3 regions of the Priestia sp. AB genome follow, and region 1 is predicted to be linked to each of the others. Evidence: riboswitches for the same ligand, from Rfam matches in the RefSeq annotation. Region 1 holds a riboswitch; each other region holds the start of a gene.
What was found. A riboswitch is a leader RNA that binds a small molecule or an ion and turns the genes downstream of it on or off. The one in region 1 is predicted to bind S-adenosylmethionine.
Positions count from the first base shown of each region.

Region 2: another riboswitch for S-adenosylmethionine. It lies ahead of mtnW (2,3-diketo-5-methylthiopentyl-1-phosphate enolase); the one in region 1 lies ahead of POF52_RS10890 (Na+/H+ antiporter NhaC family protein).
Region 3: another riboswitch for S-adenosylmethionine. It lies ahead of POF52_RS07965 (trans-sulfuration enzyme family protein); the one in region 1 lies ahead of POF52_RS10890 (Na+/H+ antiporter NhaC family protein).

Region 1 covers NZ_JAQMYN010000003.1:237,290-239,491, forward strand. Annotated here, with positions in the region: gene POF52_RS10890 (Na+/H+ antiporter NhaC family protein) at 1-1,305, opposite strand, end outside; SAM riboswitch class I at 1,391-1,497, opposite strand; gene POF52_RS10895 (ABC transporter permease) at 1,599-2,202, opposite strand, start outside.
Region 2 covers NZ_JAQMYN010000002.1:497,885-500,086, reverse strand. Annotated here, with positions in the region: gene POF52_RS08780 (pyridoxal phosphate-dependent aminotransferase) at 1-780, shown strand, start outside; SAM riboswitch class I at 911-1,017, shown strand; gene mtnW (2,3-diketo-5-methylthiopentyl-1-phosphate enolase) at 1,098-2,202, shown strand, end outside.
Region 3 covers NZ_JAQMYN010000002.1:341,864-344,065, reverse strand. Annotated here, with positions in the region: gene POF52_RS07970 (DUF2642 domain-containing protein) at 1-481, shown strand, start outside; SAM riboswitch class I at 649-766, shown strand; gene POF52_RS07965 (trans-sulfuration enzyme family protein) at 838-1,983, shown strand; gene POF52_RS07960 (trans-sulfuration enzyme family protein) at 1,967-2,202, shown strand, end outside.

The DNA of each region.
Region 1 (2,202 bases):
AGCTTCTTTAGATGACTTTGACTTTTTATTTAAACGAGGAAATCCAATTACAATTGCAATGATCCCGCAAACCGCTGTTAACATTGGGTAGAATGTAAATGGAATAATCTCAATCGGTGAAACTTTAGCAAATCCTGCTGCGAGAAGCATTTGTGCGCCGTAAGGAATAAGCCCTTGAACGCTGCATGAAAACAAGTCAAGCAGACTGGCTGATTTACGATTATCAATTGAATACTTATCAGAGATTTCTTTTGCTAACGGACCTGCCGTAATAATTGAGATCGTGTTATTAGCCGTTGCTAAATTTGTTAAACTTACCAGTCCAGCGATGCTGAATTCTCCGCCTTTTTTCGTTTGGATACGTCGTGTTAATAAGTTCAATAAGAACTGAATACCGCCATTATAGCGAATAAGCTCAACCATTCCGCCGATTAGCAGAGATAAAATAATTAACTCTGACATTCCGCCAATACCTTCTGTCACAGTTTTAGCAAGAGAAGAAAGCGTGTAGCTTCCGTCAGCTAATCCGATCACGCCGGCCAATACAATTCCTCCGGTTAAAATACTTAATACGTTTGCACCAAATATCGCAGCGACTAAGACGCCCACATAAGGTAAGATTTTAAACCAGCTGAAGTCTTTAATTTCTACTGATGACGTGTTGCCTAGCGTCATTACAAGCAATAGAATCACTGTAACAATCGCTGCAGGAAGTACAATAAAAAAGTTCACTTTTAATTTATCTGACATATTTGTTTTTTGCGTACGAACTGCTGCAATAGTCGTATCAGAGATTACGGATAAATTATCTCCAAACATTGCACCACCAACAACGGCAGCAATTGCCAATGTAATGGATACATGCGCTTGCTCACTGATCCCTACAGCGATAGGCCCTAGCGCTGCGATTGTTCCCATTGACGTTCCCATCGAAATTGAAATGAATGCGCCAATAACAAAGATTCCGACTACGACTAAGCTTTGCGGAAGCACAGACAGAGCTAAGTTTACCGTTGAATCAACAGCTCCCATGCCTTTAGCCACTTGAGAAAAAGCACCTGCTAAAATAAAAATAAGCACCATAATAATGATATCAGGATGTCCTGCTCCTTTAGCAAAACGTTCCACTTTTACATTAAGTGAATCTTTGCGGTTCATAGCCAGCGCCACAATGGCTGCAATGATAATGGCTACTAATACAGGCAGCTTATAAAAATCTCCCGTTATAATTCCTGATCCGACAAACAGGACTAAAAAGACGCCCAGCGGTAACAGCGCCCAGCCGTTTCCTTTTTGTTGTTCCATTCTTAACACCTCTTGTTTACGTAATAAAAAAAGACCTCTTCTTATTGATAAGAAGAGGTCTCTTATTTGTATCATAAGATTACCCTTCTCATCTTCCAAACGAAACATCGTCTGCTGGATTTGGCACCGCACTGCGTACAGCCAGTTGCCGAGACATCATAGGGCCAGTCCCTCCGTCTCTCTTGATAAGAAGTTTATAGTTGTTTTAAAAATAGTCTTTCACTACTGTAAGCTCTTTTTATTTAATTGTCAAATGCTATTTTAGAAAAATATATAGTGCGAAAATTCTCACATCAATTAGCTACGTCTCGTTTCAAAAACGCTGCCCATGCCACGCCCATAAAGAAGACAAAATGCGCCACCAAGATGAAAATGGAAAATGGAATTGTCATGCCGTCAAACATCGTCTTCATTCCGTCCATATACTGCACAAAGTTCGTGTTGGCGAACAGTAAAAATTTCCCCCACCATAAACCAAACTGTGATACTAGTCCTGTTACAGCTTTCGCCCCGATACTTACGACAATAGCCAGACTGGAAGCAAGCGCGCTGTTTCTAAATAAAGACGACAGCATGAATGCGAACGTCATCATCATAAACGTTTCCATATACGCACTGTCATACGTAAGCGTAATATTTTTAAGCAGCTGCGCATCTCCTTCTAGACTGGTAAATCCAAAGAACAAGGCTCCCCATACAAACGAAAAAAGCAAATAGCTCAGTAAATAATACAAGCTAATTAAGATGAGGGTTAGGTACTTGGATGCTAAAATCGTTGAACGTCTAGCAGGGCGAATTAAAAGAAGCTTAATGGTACCTGCCTCAAACTCTTTTGCAACCATTGACCCTCCAACAGCAAGAGCGAAAAATTGAACGAGAATCAGCATACCTGAACTA
Region 2 (2,202 bases), on a different contig from region 1:
TACTGGTCTGGAGTAGAGCTTGCAAAAGCCAAGATGGAAGTGATGCCTCTCACGGCTGAAAATCATTTTCTACCCGTATACGAAGAGATAAGTGAACGTGCTAAAGAACAGGCAAAGCTCATGTTTTTAAACTATCCGAATAATCCTACTGGTGCAGTGGCAACGGCAGAATTTTTTGAAGACACCGTGGCGTTTGCTGCCAAGCACGATATTTGTGTGGTACACGACTTTGCTTACGGAGCAATTGGGTTTGATGGTAAAAAGCCAATCAGTTTTTTACAGACTCCTGGTGCAAAAGAGACGGGAATTGAAATTTATACTCTTTCTAAAACGTATAACATGGCGGGATGGCGAGTTGGATTTGCTGTAGGAAATGAAAGTGTAGTAGAAGCTATTAATCTTCTTCAAGATCATATGTATGTCAGTCTCTTTGGGGCCGTTCAAGAGGCAGCAGCCGCAGCTCTGTTGGAATCTCAACAATGTGTGAATGATTTAGTTAAGCGCTATGAATCTAGACGCAATACCTTTATTCAAGGGCTTCGAGAAATTGGTTGGGATGTTACATCTCCAGCAGGCTCCTTTTTTGCATGGCTAAAAGTTCCTGAAGGATATACTTCCGAACAGTTTTCAGATTTACTCCTTGAAAAAGCCCACGTTGTGGTTGCTCCTGGTGTAGGCTTTGGAACATATGGTGAAGGCTATGTGCGCGTAGGACTGCTGACGGATGAAGAGCGCATGAGAGAAGCTGTATCTCGAATAAAAAAATTAAATTTATTTTAAAAACGCATTGACAATCCTTTTTGAGTTGGCTTAATATGTAAGAAGTTAACGAGATTAATAACCGATAAATCCTAGCGGTATTTTTTATTTAGTATATAATCTACGAATTCAATTTAAATAAATAGCAACTTTCTTATTAAGAGTAGGTGGAGGGACTAGCCCGATGAAGCCCGGCAACCGACTTAACGCATGTTAAGCACGGTGCTAATTCTTGCAGCAGCAGCTGAGAGATAAGAAGAGCAACGAAAACCTCTTCTTAATCACAGAAGAGGTTTTTTTTATTAACGATATTAAACAGCAAGGGAGTTTTTAGCATAATGAGCGAAATCGTTGCAAGCTACTTACTACATGATAATAAAGGAAATTTTCATAAAAAAGCGGAAGGAATCGCTTTAGGACTAACCGTCGGCTCATGGACAGATCTGCCGCTTTTAGATCAGCAGCAGCTTCAAAAGCATAAAGGGCGCGTCGTGTCCGTAACTGAGCTTCAAGATTGCGAACGTGTAAACGGATATTTAGGCGGAGAAATTAAGCAGGCTATTGTCAAAATTGCTTATCCAACTGCCAACTTTTCAAGAGATTTACCGGCTATTTTAGTTACGGTTTTCGGAAAACTATCACTTGATGGAAAAGTGAAATTATTAGACTTGGATTTTCCTGATGAATTATTAGCTGAATTCCCAGGACCGCGCTTTGGAATAGAAGGTATCCGAGAGAAACTAGGCGTTTATGACCGTCCGCTTGTGATGAGTATTTTTAAAGGCGTGATTGGAAGAGATATGACGTACTTAACAACTCAGCTGCGTGAGCAAGCGCTTGGCGGAGTGGATTTGGTTAAAGACGACGAGATTTTGTTTGATAGTGAACGAACACCTTTTGAAGCTCGCGTTACAGAAGGAAAAAAAGTACTGAATGAAGTATACGAAAAAACGGGACACCGCACGCTGTATGCTGTTAATTTAACGGGACGAACGTTTGAGTTAAAAGAAAAAGCGAGAAAAGCAGCTGAGCTAGGAGCCGATGCTCTTTTATTCAACGTATTTGCTTACGGGTTAGACGTACTGCAGGCACTTCGAGAAGATGATGAAATTAACTTGCCGATTATGGCACACCCAGCTGTTAGCGGAGCGCTTACGCCGTCAGAGTTTTACGGTTTTTCAAATTCATTGCTGCTTGGAAAGCTATTGCGTTTAGCCGGAGCAGATTTCTCACTGTTTCCATCACCATACGGAAGCGTAGCGCTTTCTCTTGAAGATACGACAGGCATTGCCTACGAATTAACGCGTCCTGTATACAAATATAAGCAGTCTTTCCCGGTTCCTTCAGCAGGAATTCATCCTGGAATGGTACCGCAGCTTGTGAAGGACTTTGGAATCGACAGCATTATTAATGCAGGAGGCGGAGTTCACGGTCATCCAGACG
Region 3 (2,202 bases), on a different contig from region 1:
GGTTTTACGTGAAATAGAAGAGAACTTAATAGAAGAAAGTCAGCGGATTTCCTATCGTAATATTTTACAGCAGGCAAAAGGGAAATTTATTGAAATTTATGTGACAGGAGGGAAATCATTGCACGGCTATATTACAAGCGTGCTGAATGATTATCTTGTGTTTTATTCTCCAGTGTATAAAAATGTCTTTGTTTCTCTGCATCATTTGAAATGGCTTACCCCTTACAGCAATGAGTTAACCCCTTATTCTTTAAGTGACAAAGAGCTACCAGTAAGGCCCGCCTCTGCACCTTTTGTCAGAAACTTTGAAGAGCAGCTTAAAAAATATGAAAATCAACTGGTTGTATTAGATTTAGGGGATCAATCAGAAAAGATTGGCGTACTTAAAGAAGTTTCTAATAATATTGTTGAACTAATTACCGCAAATGGAGAAAGTATCTATTGGAAGCTAGCTCATGTAAAATCTGTGCACTTGCCTTAGAAAAAGAGACCTCGCTGTCGTCTCTTTTTTTTATGTGCTTATCAGGACAAGTATATTGAATAAACAAATGAGACGATTTAAATTTTTTAGAAAATTATGTTGACAATAAAGAAAATCTTTATTAAAGTTAGTAACAACAAACGTTAACCACCAACAATTATATAGAACTCTTATCAAGAGTGGCGGAGGGACTGGCCCTGTGATGCCCGGCAACCATCAAATGAAACATTCATTTGAACGGTGCTAATTCCTGTGGAACATCAGTATTGTTCTAACAGATGAGAGAAATCGTGTATAAACGAACACTCTTTCATCTGTGAAGAGTGTTTTTTATTTTGAGTTAAGGAGAGAAATAGATGAAAATTGAAACTTTATTAGTTCGTTCAGGAGTAGGTCGTGACCCTTCAACAGGTTCTATTACAACCCCTATTTACCAAGCATCAACATTTGCTCACCCTGCTTTAGGGCAAAGTACAGGATTTGACTATGCACGTACGGCAAACCCTACTCGTACAGCATTGGAAGAAGCAATTGCTGCTTTAGAAAAAGGCGAAGTAGGAGCAGCATTCGCTTCAGGAATGGCGGGTGTAATGGCAGTTTTAGCACTATTTAAAAACGGAGATCATTTAATTGTATCAGAGGATTTATACGGAGGAACGTACCGAGTACTAAATGAAATCTTTTCAGAGCAAGGAATTACTGTTTCGTACGTCAACACAGCCCATCTCGAGCAAGTAAAAGATGCGCTTCGTCCCAACACGAAAGCTTTATTTATTGAAACACCTACAAATCCAATGATGCACGTAACTGATTTGCCAGAAGCAATTGCGTTAGCTAAACAGTATGATTTGCTTACTATCATTGACAATACATTCATGTCCCCTTACTATCAGCGTCCTTTAGAGCTTGGAGCAGATATTGTGATACATAGTGCAAGCAAATACATTGGAGGTCATAATGATGTAGTTGCTGGTCTTGTAGTCGCTCGATGTAGTAGCTTAGGAGAGAAAATTCGTTTTTATCAAAATGCAGCTGGGGCAATCTTAGGTCCACAAGATAGCTGGCTGTTATTGCGCGGTGTTAAGACGCTAGCGCTTCGTATGGAAAAGCATAACGAAAATGCACTGAAAATTGCAAATTGGCTTACTGCTCATGATCTCGTGGAAAAAGTGTATTACCCTGGTCTTGAAACACATCCGGGCTATGAAATTATGAAGAAACAAGCAACTGGATTTGGAGGCATGATTTCTTTTGCTGTCTCACACCCTGACATCGTGTCCACGCTTTTGGAAAATGTCAAAGTTATTACATTTGCAGAAAGCTTAGGAGGCGTAGAAAGTTTAATGACATTCCCAGCTCGTCAAACACACGCGGACATTCCGGAGGAAATTCGAAATCGTGTCGGAGTAACAAACTGTTTACTGCGATTATCAGTTGGAATTGAGCACGCAGATGATTTAATTAAAGATTTGAAGGAGGCATTTGATGCATACCAACAATAATAAACATAGATTTGGTACGAACTTAATTCATGCAAATACAGGAATTGACGGTCATTTTGGAGCGGTTAACGTACCTATTTATCAGGTATCTACATTTAACCAAGAAGATGAGACGAACAACGGCCGCTATGACTATTCTCGTTCAGGAAATCCAACTCGTGAGGCTTTAGAAAACACCATTGCTCAGCTAGAAAATGGATACGCTGGCTTTGCTTTTTC